DNA from 2 places in the Mycobacterium sp. NGS67 genome. Region 1 is predicted to be linked to the other one. Evidence: predicted binding sites of a transcription regulator. Region 1 holds the regulator's gene; the other holds the start of a gene.
The links. Region 1 encodes LexA, which represses DNA repair genes until DNA is damaged. Its sites were predicted from a motif close to CGAACANNTGTTCG; they were not measured.
Positions count from the first base shown of each region.

Region 2: AC5Y4D_RS03580 (HNH endonuclease signature motif containing protein) is a predicted target of LexA. The motif match lies at 1,673-1,686, and genes of this name have one in related genera.

Region 1 covers NZ_JCALCF010000020.1:42,419-45,827, reverse strand. Annotated here, with positions in the region: gene nrdR (transcriptional regulator NrdR) at 1-444, opposite strand, end outside; gene AC5Y4D_RS18545 (LysM peptidoglycan-binding domain-containing protein) at 533-1,039, opposite strand; gene lexA (transcriptional repressor LexA) at 1,333-2,001, shown strand; gene AC5Y4D_RS18535 (LGFP repeat-containing protein) at 2,011-3,409, opposite strand, start outside.
Region 2 covers NZ_JCALCF010000003.1:139,543-142,951, reverse strand. Annotated here, with positions in the region: gene AC5Y4D_RS03595 (zinc-binding alcohol dehydrogenase family protein) at 1-146, shown strand, start outside; gene AC5Y4D_RS03590 (CPBP family intramembrane glutamic endopeptidase) at 148-906, opposite strand; gene AC5Y4D_RS03585 (MOSC domain-containing protein) at 943-1,608, opposite strand; gene AC5Y4D_RS03580 (HNH endonuclease signature motif containing protein) at 1,755-3,212, shown strand; gene AC5Y4D_RS03575 (phosphoketolase family protein) at 3,225-3,409, opposite strand, start outside.

The DNA of each region.
Region 1 (3,409 bases):
GTTGCGGTGCGCGCGCAGCGCCTCGATCTCGCGTTCGAAATCGTCGGCTGAGGAAAAGGACCGGTACACCGAGGCGAAGCGCAGGTAGGCGACTTCGTCGAGTTCGCGCAACGGACCCAGGATGGCCAGCCCGACCTCATGGCTGGGGACCTCCGGCCCGGCGGCCCGCACCGCGTCTTCCACCTGTTGGGCGAGCAGGTTCAGCGCGTCGTCGTCGACCTGGCGCCCCTGGCAGGCGCGGCGCACACCACTGATCACTTTCTCCCGGCTGAACGGCTCGGTGACGCCGCTGCGCTTGACCACTGCGAGCACCGCGGTCTCGACGGTGGTGAAGCGGCGTCCGCATTCCGGACACGACCGGCGACGGCGAATTGCCTGGCCTTCATCGGTTTCCCGGGAGTCAATGACCCGGGAATCGGGATGCCGGCAGAAAGGGCAGTGCAATGGCCGCTCCTTTGCCACGCCGTGACGTCCGGATAACAGAACACCCCGAGAGTACCCGCGCGACCTGCCGAGCCCGGGTTGCGGCCGGTCAGCCGACCGGTGCGATCAGGGTCTGGCCTGCGGTCACCGCGCTGGAGTCCAGCGCGTTGAGGTCACGGATGCGTTCGACGACGTCGCGCACGGGTGCGCCCGGCGCCACGCGGACCGCGAGATCCTGCAGAGACTCGCCCGGCTCGACCCGCACCACCGCCAGCGCGGCGGGCACCTGCGGCGCCGCCTCGACCGATTCGCCGTGGACCATGCTGCCGAAGTTGGCCATCAGCCCTAACCAGAGGGTGATGACACCGGCGGCCAGGGCCAGCCCGATCGTGGTTGCCACACTGACCGGCCGTCTGCGGTGGACAACGGTCGACCTCGCGACACCGGTGCCGTAGTAGCGCATCGGCGCGCCCGCCGGGCGCGACGGGCCCGGCCTGTTCGACCGTGGCTGACCGGACCGATAGGAGGGAAACTCGCGAATCGGCCTGTTCAGAGGCCTGTTCAACGGGCTCTGCGCGTTGCTGGCGCGATGCGGACCCGCGTAGATGAGTGTCATGCCGTTTCCCTCCGGTCGACTACTTATCGCTCGTGTGTTCGACACTAGTCGCTCATGTGTTCGACAACCGAACATTTGAGCGAGCGTGTCGCACGAGCAAAACCGTAGACCTCACCACCGACAAGTTTTTTGTCGGTGCAACCAGCTGGTGACTTTCAGATACCCGGTACGCGCCGAAGTTACACACTTGTGATTCATTTTGTTTCCGCAGATCGGCGGCCCTCAACGGCGCGACGACACGCCGGTCGAACACATGTTTGATTCTTGGACGGAGTGGGGTTACATTCAGTGCCATGAGCGACAGCAACGACACCCCGGCCGATGCGACGCTGACTGACCGACAGCGAACAATCCTGGACGTCATCCGCGCGTCGGTGACCACCCGCGGATATCCGCCGAGCATCCGGGAGATCGGTGATGCCGTCGGTCTGACGTCGACGTCCTCGGTGGCACACCAACTGCGCACCCTGGAGCGCAAGGGCTACTTGCGGCGGGACCCGAACCGCCCGCGTGCTGTCGACGTGCGCAGCGCCGACGACACGGTGACGCCTCCGCTCACCGATGTAGCGGGTTCGGATGCGTTGCCGGAGCCGACTTTCGTCCCAGTGCTGGGACGCATCGCCGCCGGCGGGCCGATCCTGGCCGAGGAGGCCGTCGAGGACGTCTTCCCCCTACCCCGCGAGCTGGTCGGCGAAGGGACGCTGTTCCTGCTCAAGGTCGTCGGTGAGTCCATGGTCGAAGCCGCCATCTGCGATGGGGACTGGGTGGTGGTGCGCCAGCAGAACGTCGCCGACAACGGCGACATCGTCGCGGCGATGATCGACGGCGAGGCCACCGTCAAGACATTCAAGCGGGCCGGCGGTCAGGTGTGGCTGATGCCGCACAACCCGGCATTCGACCCGATTCCCGGCAACGACGCGATCGTGCTGGGCAAGGTGGTCACCGTCATCCGCAAGGTGTAGCCGCCGGCGTCAGTCGGCCCGGACGAAACCGTTGGCGCGCGCGGCGTCCTCGTTGGCGAACCAGATCTCGGCCAGTGTGTCGTGATAGAGCGCGCTGTTGGGCGTGTAATACAGACCGAACCGGGCGCTGGCCTTGATCGGATAGCCGTCCGGGGCCCGGTAGGGGTCGTCGTCGAGCGGCAGGTGGATCGTCGGACGCACCGCGGCGCTGCCGGCCGGTGCCGCCGCCGGCGCCTCGGCCTGCGGAGCCGCTCCGAACGGCGTGCCGGCTTCGGCGGCGTAGCCGGCCGGGTCCGCGGCCGCATGCCGTCCCGTTCTCGCCTCGGGCACCGGATCGGTGTCCGGTGGCGACGCCAGGTCGGGTGACTCGCCTTCCGCGTCGTCCCTGAGTTCGTCTTGCGGGTAGCGGGCCCCCGCATATTCGTCGAGGTATGGCTCGTCCGGCTCGATTTCCGGGATCTCCGGAACTTCCGGGATTTCCGGCTCTTCCCGGGAGTGCGGCACTTCGGGGACGTCCGCGTCCGGCACGTACGTCGGTGGCGCCGAGAGTTCGGGCACGTAGTCCTCCGGCCCTACCCGTTCCGGAACCCGCGGCTCCTCCTCGAAAGGTTCCCCGTAGCCCTCGTGCGACACCACCGGGATGGGCGTGGTGCCCACCGCGTCGGGGTCCTCGTCGTACTCCTCATACGAGGACGAGTCGTAGCTCTCGTCGGCATCGTGGGTGAATTCGTCGTCGTCGGCGTCCTGCTCGACCGGGAGGACCGCCGTCGCCCCACCCCGGGACCAGCTGACCCGGGCTCCCGAGCCGGCGTCGGGATGGTCCTCGACGTGCTGGTCGTGCTCGTCGGCCGGGGGGAACCGCTCAGAACCGTAATCGATGTCCTCGCGCGGCCAGCGCCCTTCCGCGCCGGGGTCATAGTCCACACCGGCGTTGCGGTCCGGGTCCGGGTCGAAGACGGGTGCATCGGGACCCGCGGCGCGGCGCCTGCGCAGACCCAACACCACCAACACGCACATCAGGACCAGCAACAGCACCGGCACGGCCGCGATCAGCCACCACCAGTGGAAGGTGAACTTCTTGCCCGCCGGGGGTGAGGCCGAATTGCTGGGCTGATTCTGTCCCGAAACCTGGAGTCCGGACAGCAGCGGCGCCAGATTCGCCGGATCGGTGCTGAAGGTGTTCTTGGCGCGGTTCCAGGAGATCTTGCCGCCGGTGAACTTCTGCGACACCACGTCACCGTCCACCGTCTGGTCAGCCACCGGCGCACCGAGTTTGCCGGTGGCGCCCTTGAGCTTGTCCCACGCGGCCTTCATGGCCCCGCGCACGACGAAGGCGCCGTGGTCGGGGGTCCAGAAGATCACCGGCTTGTCCGCCGCGGAGAACGTCGCGACGCGGCTGGCTGGAGTG
Region 2 (3,409 bases), on a different contig from region 1:
GCGCCGACGCCCGCGCGTTCCTCGATTTCGCGGGCAGGCATCGCATCGAGGTCACCACGCCGGAATATGCCCTCGGACAGGCCGATCGCGCGCTGGCCGACCTCAGCTCCGGGCGGATCGCCGGCGCCGCAGTGCTGCTGGTCTGACTCAGGTCGACAGGTGCCAGACCAGGGCGGCGGCCAGGGCGCCCACCCCGTTCAGTGCCCAGTGCAGCGCGATCGGCGCGATCAAGCTGCCGCTGCGTCGACGCAACCAGCTGAACACGAACCCGGCCGCGCCCGTCGCGATGACCGCCATCGTGACCCCGGCCATCATGCCGAAGACGCCGCCGCCGAACAGGTGGGTGAAGCCGACGTTGTTGCTGGTCAGGCCCAACGACGTGGCGATGTGCCAAAATCCGAACAGCAGTGACCCGGCCAGCGCAACGCCTCGGAAACCCCACGCCCGCTGCAGCGCACCGTGCAGCACGCCTCGGAAGACGAGTTCCTCCGGGATGACGGTTTGCAGCGGGATGATGACCATTGATGCGATCAGCGCGCCCGAGATGGTCGCGTAGTGGTTGTTCAGGAACATCGGACGGGTCATCGGCAGGAGCACCCCGACCCCGATGACGGACACCACCAACGCCACGCCGGCGAGCGCGTAGCCCATGCCGGACTTCCAGTGCTCGCGCCCGAGGCCGAGTTCGGTCCAGTCCAGCCCCCGCCACCGGACCAATAGCACCAGCCCGACGGCGGCTGCCGGCACGGTCGCAATGCTGGCCCACGCAGTGGTGAAGTGCGCGACCAGGTTGGTCAGCACCAGAACGGCGACGACGACGGCGATGTCGACATGAAGACGCAACCGGTCCAGCGGCGCATCGAGCGCAGCGCTGGACACCGTTGGTTGAGCGGATTGGTCGAGCATCATGACGATTCTACCGGCGCAGCGCTGAGCGGCGGGCTAGCTTTGTCGCGCCGCCAGCCTGCGACGCACGTAGGTCTTCAGCTCCGCCGACAGCGCTTCCACTTCGGTCAGTTGTGAAAGTAGTTGCGGCTCAGTCATTTTTGCGCGGAACACCAGCCCGATCGTCACGTCGTGGTCGGGCCGGGATTCGATGGTGACCTCGTCCCCGGCCCGGACGGTTCCAGGTGTGATCACCCGCAGGTAGGCGCCGGGTTTGCCGGCTTTGGTGAAGGTCTTGATCCAGTGGTTGAGGTTCAGGAACGCGGAGAAGGTGCGGCACGGTGTCCGCGGTGCGGAGACTTCGAGCAGCAGGCCGTCGGTGCCGACCCGCCACCGTTCGCCGATCAGCGCGCCGGTGACGTCGATGCCCGACGTGGTCAGGTTTTCCCCGAACATCCCGTCGGTCAGGGTGCGCTCGAGTCGCTGTTCCCACTCGTCGAGGTCCTCGCGGGCGTAGGCGTAGACGGCTTGGTCATCGCCGCCGTGGTACTTGGGATTGCCGATCGTGTCGCCGACCAGGCCGCTGCCCAGTCCGCCGCGCATCGGCCCGGGTGCACGGACCGCAACCGGCTCGGAGGTGGGCACTTTGTCGATGCCGGTCACCTTCGACATCGCGCGTGGATCGGGATTCGTCTTGGGCTGAGCCACGTTGACTGACACCACTTTTGGCACCCGCACAGGGTAACCCGGCCGGGTTGAGGTCGCCGGTCCGCATATGTGGTATCATCGAACATATGTTCGATCAATCGTGTGAGAACCCGCCCCGGTGGCAGGACCATCCGGGGGTTTTCCACGCCTGGATCGATGACATGAGCAGGCAGTGGCATCAGGCACTGAAGACCCCCACCGAGGAGTCCCAGGATTGGGTCGCAGCGGCCCGGGCGGCGGGGCAGATGGAAAACCGGGGTGCTGCTGCGCAGTTGATGGCGATCGGCGAGTTGTTCGCCTACCGGTTGCGTCGCCACGGTGAGACCGAGGACTGGGCGATCGACACGATGGCGGGAGTCGCTGCAGAGGTGGCGGCGGGCCTCAAGATCAGCCAGCGCTGCGCGCAGGACAAACTAACCCTGGCGCGTGACATGCGCGAACGGCTACCCAAGACCGCCGCGGTGTTTTGCGCCGGGGACATCGATGTGGTCGCGTTCGCCCTGATCGCCTCGCGCACCTCGCTGATCCTCGACCCCGAGGCGCTGGCGGCGGTTGATCGCCGCATCGCGGTCAACGTCACCCGGTGGCCGTCGCTGACCCCGTCGCGGCTGGCCAAGAAGGTCGACGCGATCGTTGCCGCGGTCGACCTGGACGCGGTGCGGCGCCGCGCCAAACGCCACCGCGACCGCCATCTGGACATCGAGAAGGAATACGACGGGACCTGCCGCGTGGAAGGTGAGCTGCGCCCCACCGATGCCCGCGCTCTAGACGCCGCGTTGAGCGCGCTGGCGGCCACGGTCTGCGTCGAGGACCCGCGCACCCCCGAACAGCGCCGCGCCGACGCCATCGAGGCCCTCAGCGCCCGCGCCACCCGGATGGCCTGCCTGTGCGGGCGCACCGACTGCAGCGCCGGCACGCGCCCACCAACCTCGCCGGTGATCATCCACGTCATCGCCACTCAGGACAGCCTCAACGGCACCGCCAGCGGGCCCGCCGCGATGATCGACGCCGACGCGCTCATCACCCCCGAACTCCTGGCCGAGTTGGCGACGTCAGCCAAACAGGTGCCGCTGATCCACCCCGGCTACAGCCCACCCGAACCGCACTACCGCCCGTCGAAAGCGTTGGCCGACTTCGTGCGCTGTCGCGACCTGACGTGCCGCTGGCCCGGTTGCGACGTACCCGCCACCCAGTGTGATCTGGATCACACGATCCCGTGGTCGCAAGGCGGGCCCACCCACGCGGCCAACACCAAGTGCTACTGCCGTACCCACCATTTGGTCAAAACCTTCTGGGACTGGAGCGAAAAGCAACTGGCCGACGGCACCCTGATCCTGACCTCCCCTGCCGGCGACACCCACGTCACCACCCCCGGCAGCGCCCTGCTGTTCCCCAGCCTGTGCACCGCAGTCGGCGGCATGCCCACCCCCGAAACCATTGCGCCCCAAGACCATTGCGCCGAACGCGGCGCGATGATGCCCAAACGCCGCCGCACCCGCGCCCAAAACCGCGCTCACCGCGTCACCGCCGAACGACGCGCCAACCGTCGAGCCCGCCAACCCGCTTACAGCGACCGAGCCGGCCCCGCCCCGCCCGACGACGACCCGCCGCCGTTCTGAGCTCAGGTCAAATCACTCGCTCTGCTCGCCCGACGACCAGGTCCAGCCGCTGATCTCCGGGTCGTCCTCGCCGTGCTCTCGCGTGTACAGGCGAGCCCCGATGCGCGCATCGGCCATCCGCTGCCGCAGCACCGCGGCACGGCTACCCAGCCCCTCGACCCGGTCGACGACGTCCATCACCAGATGGAACCGGTCCA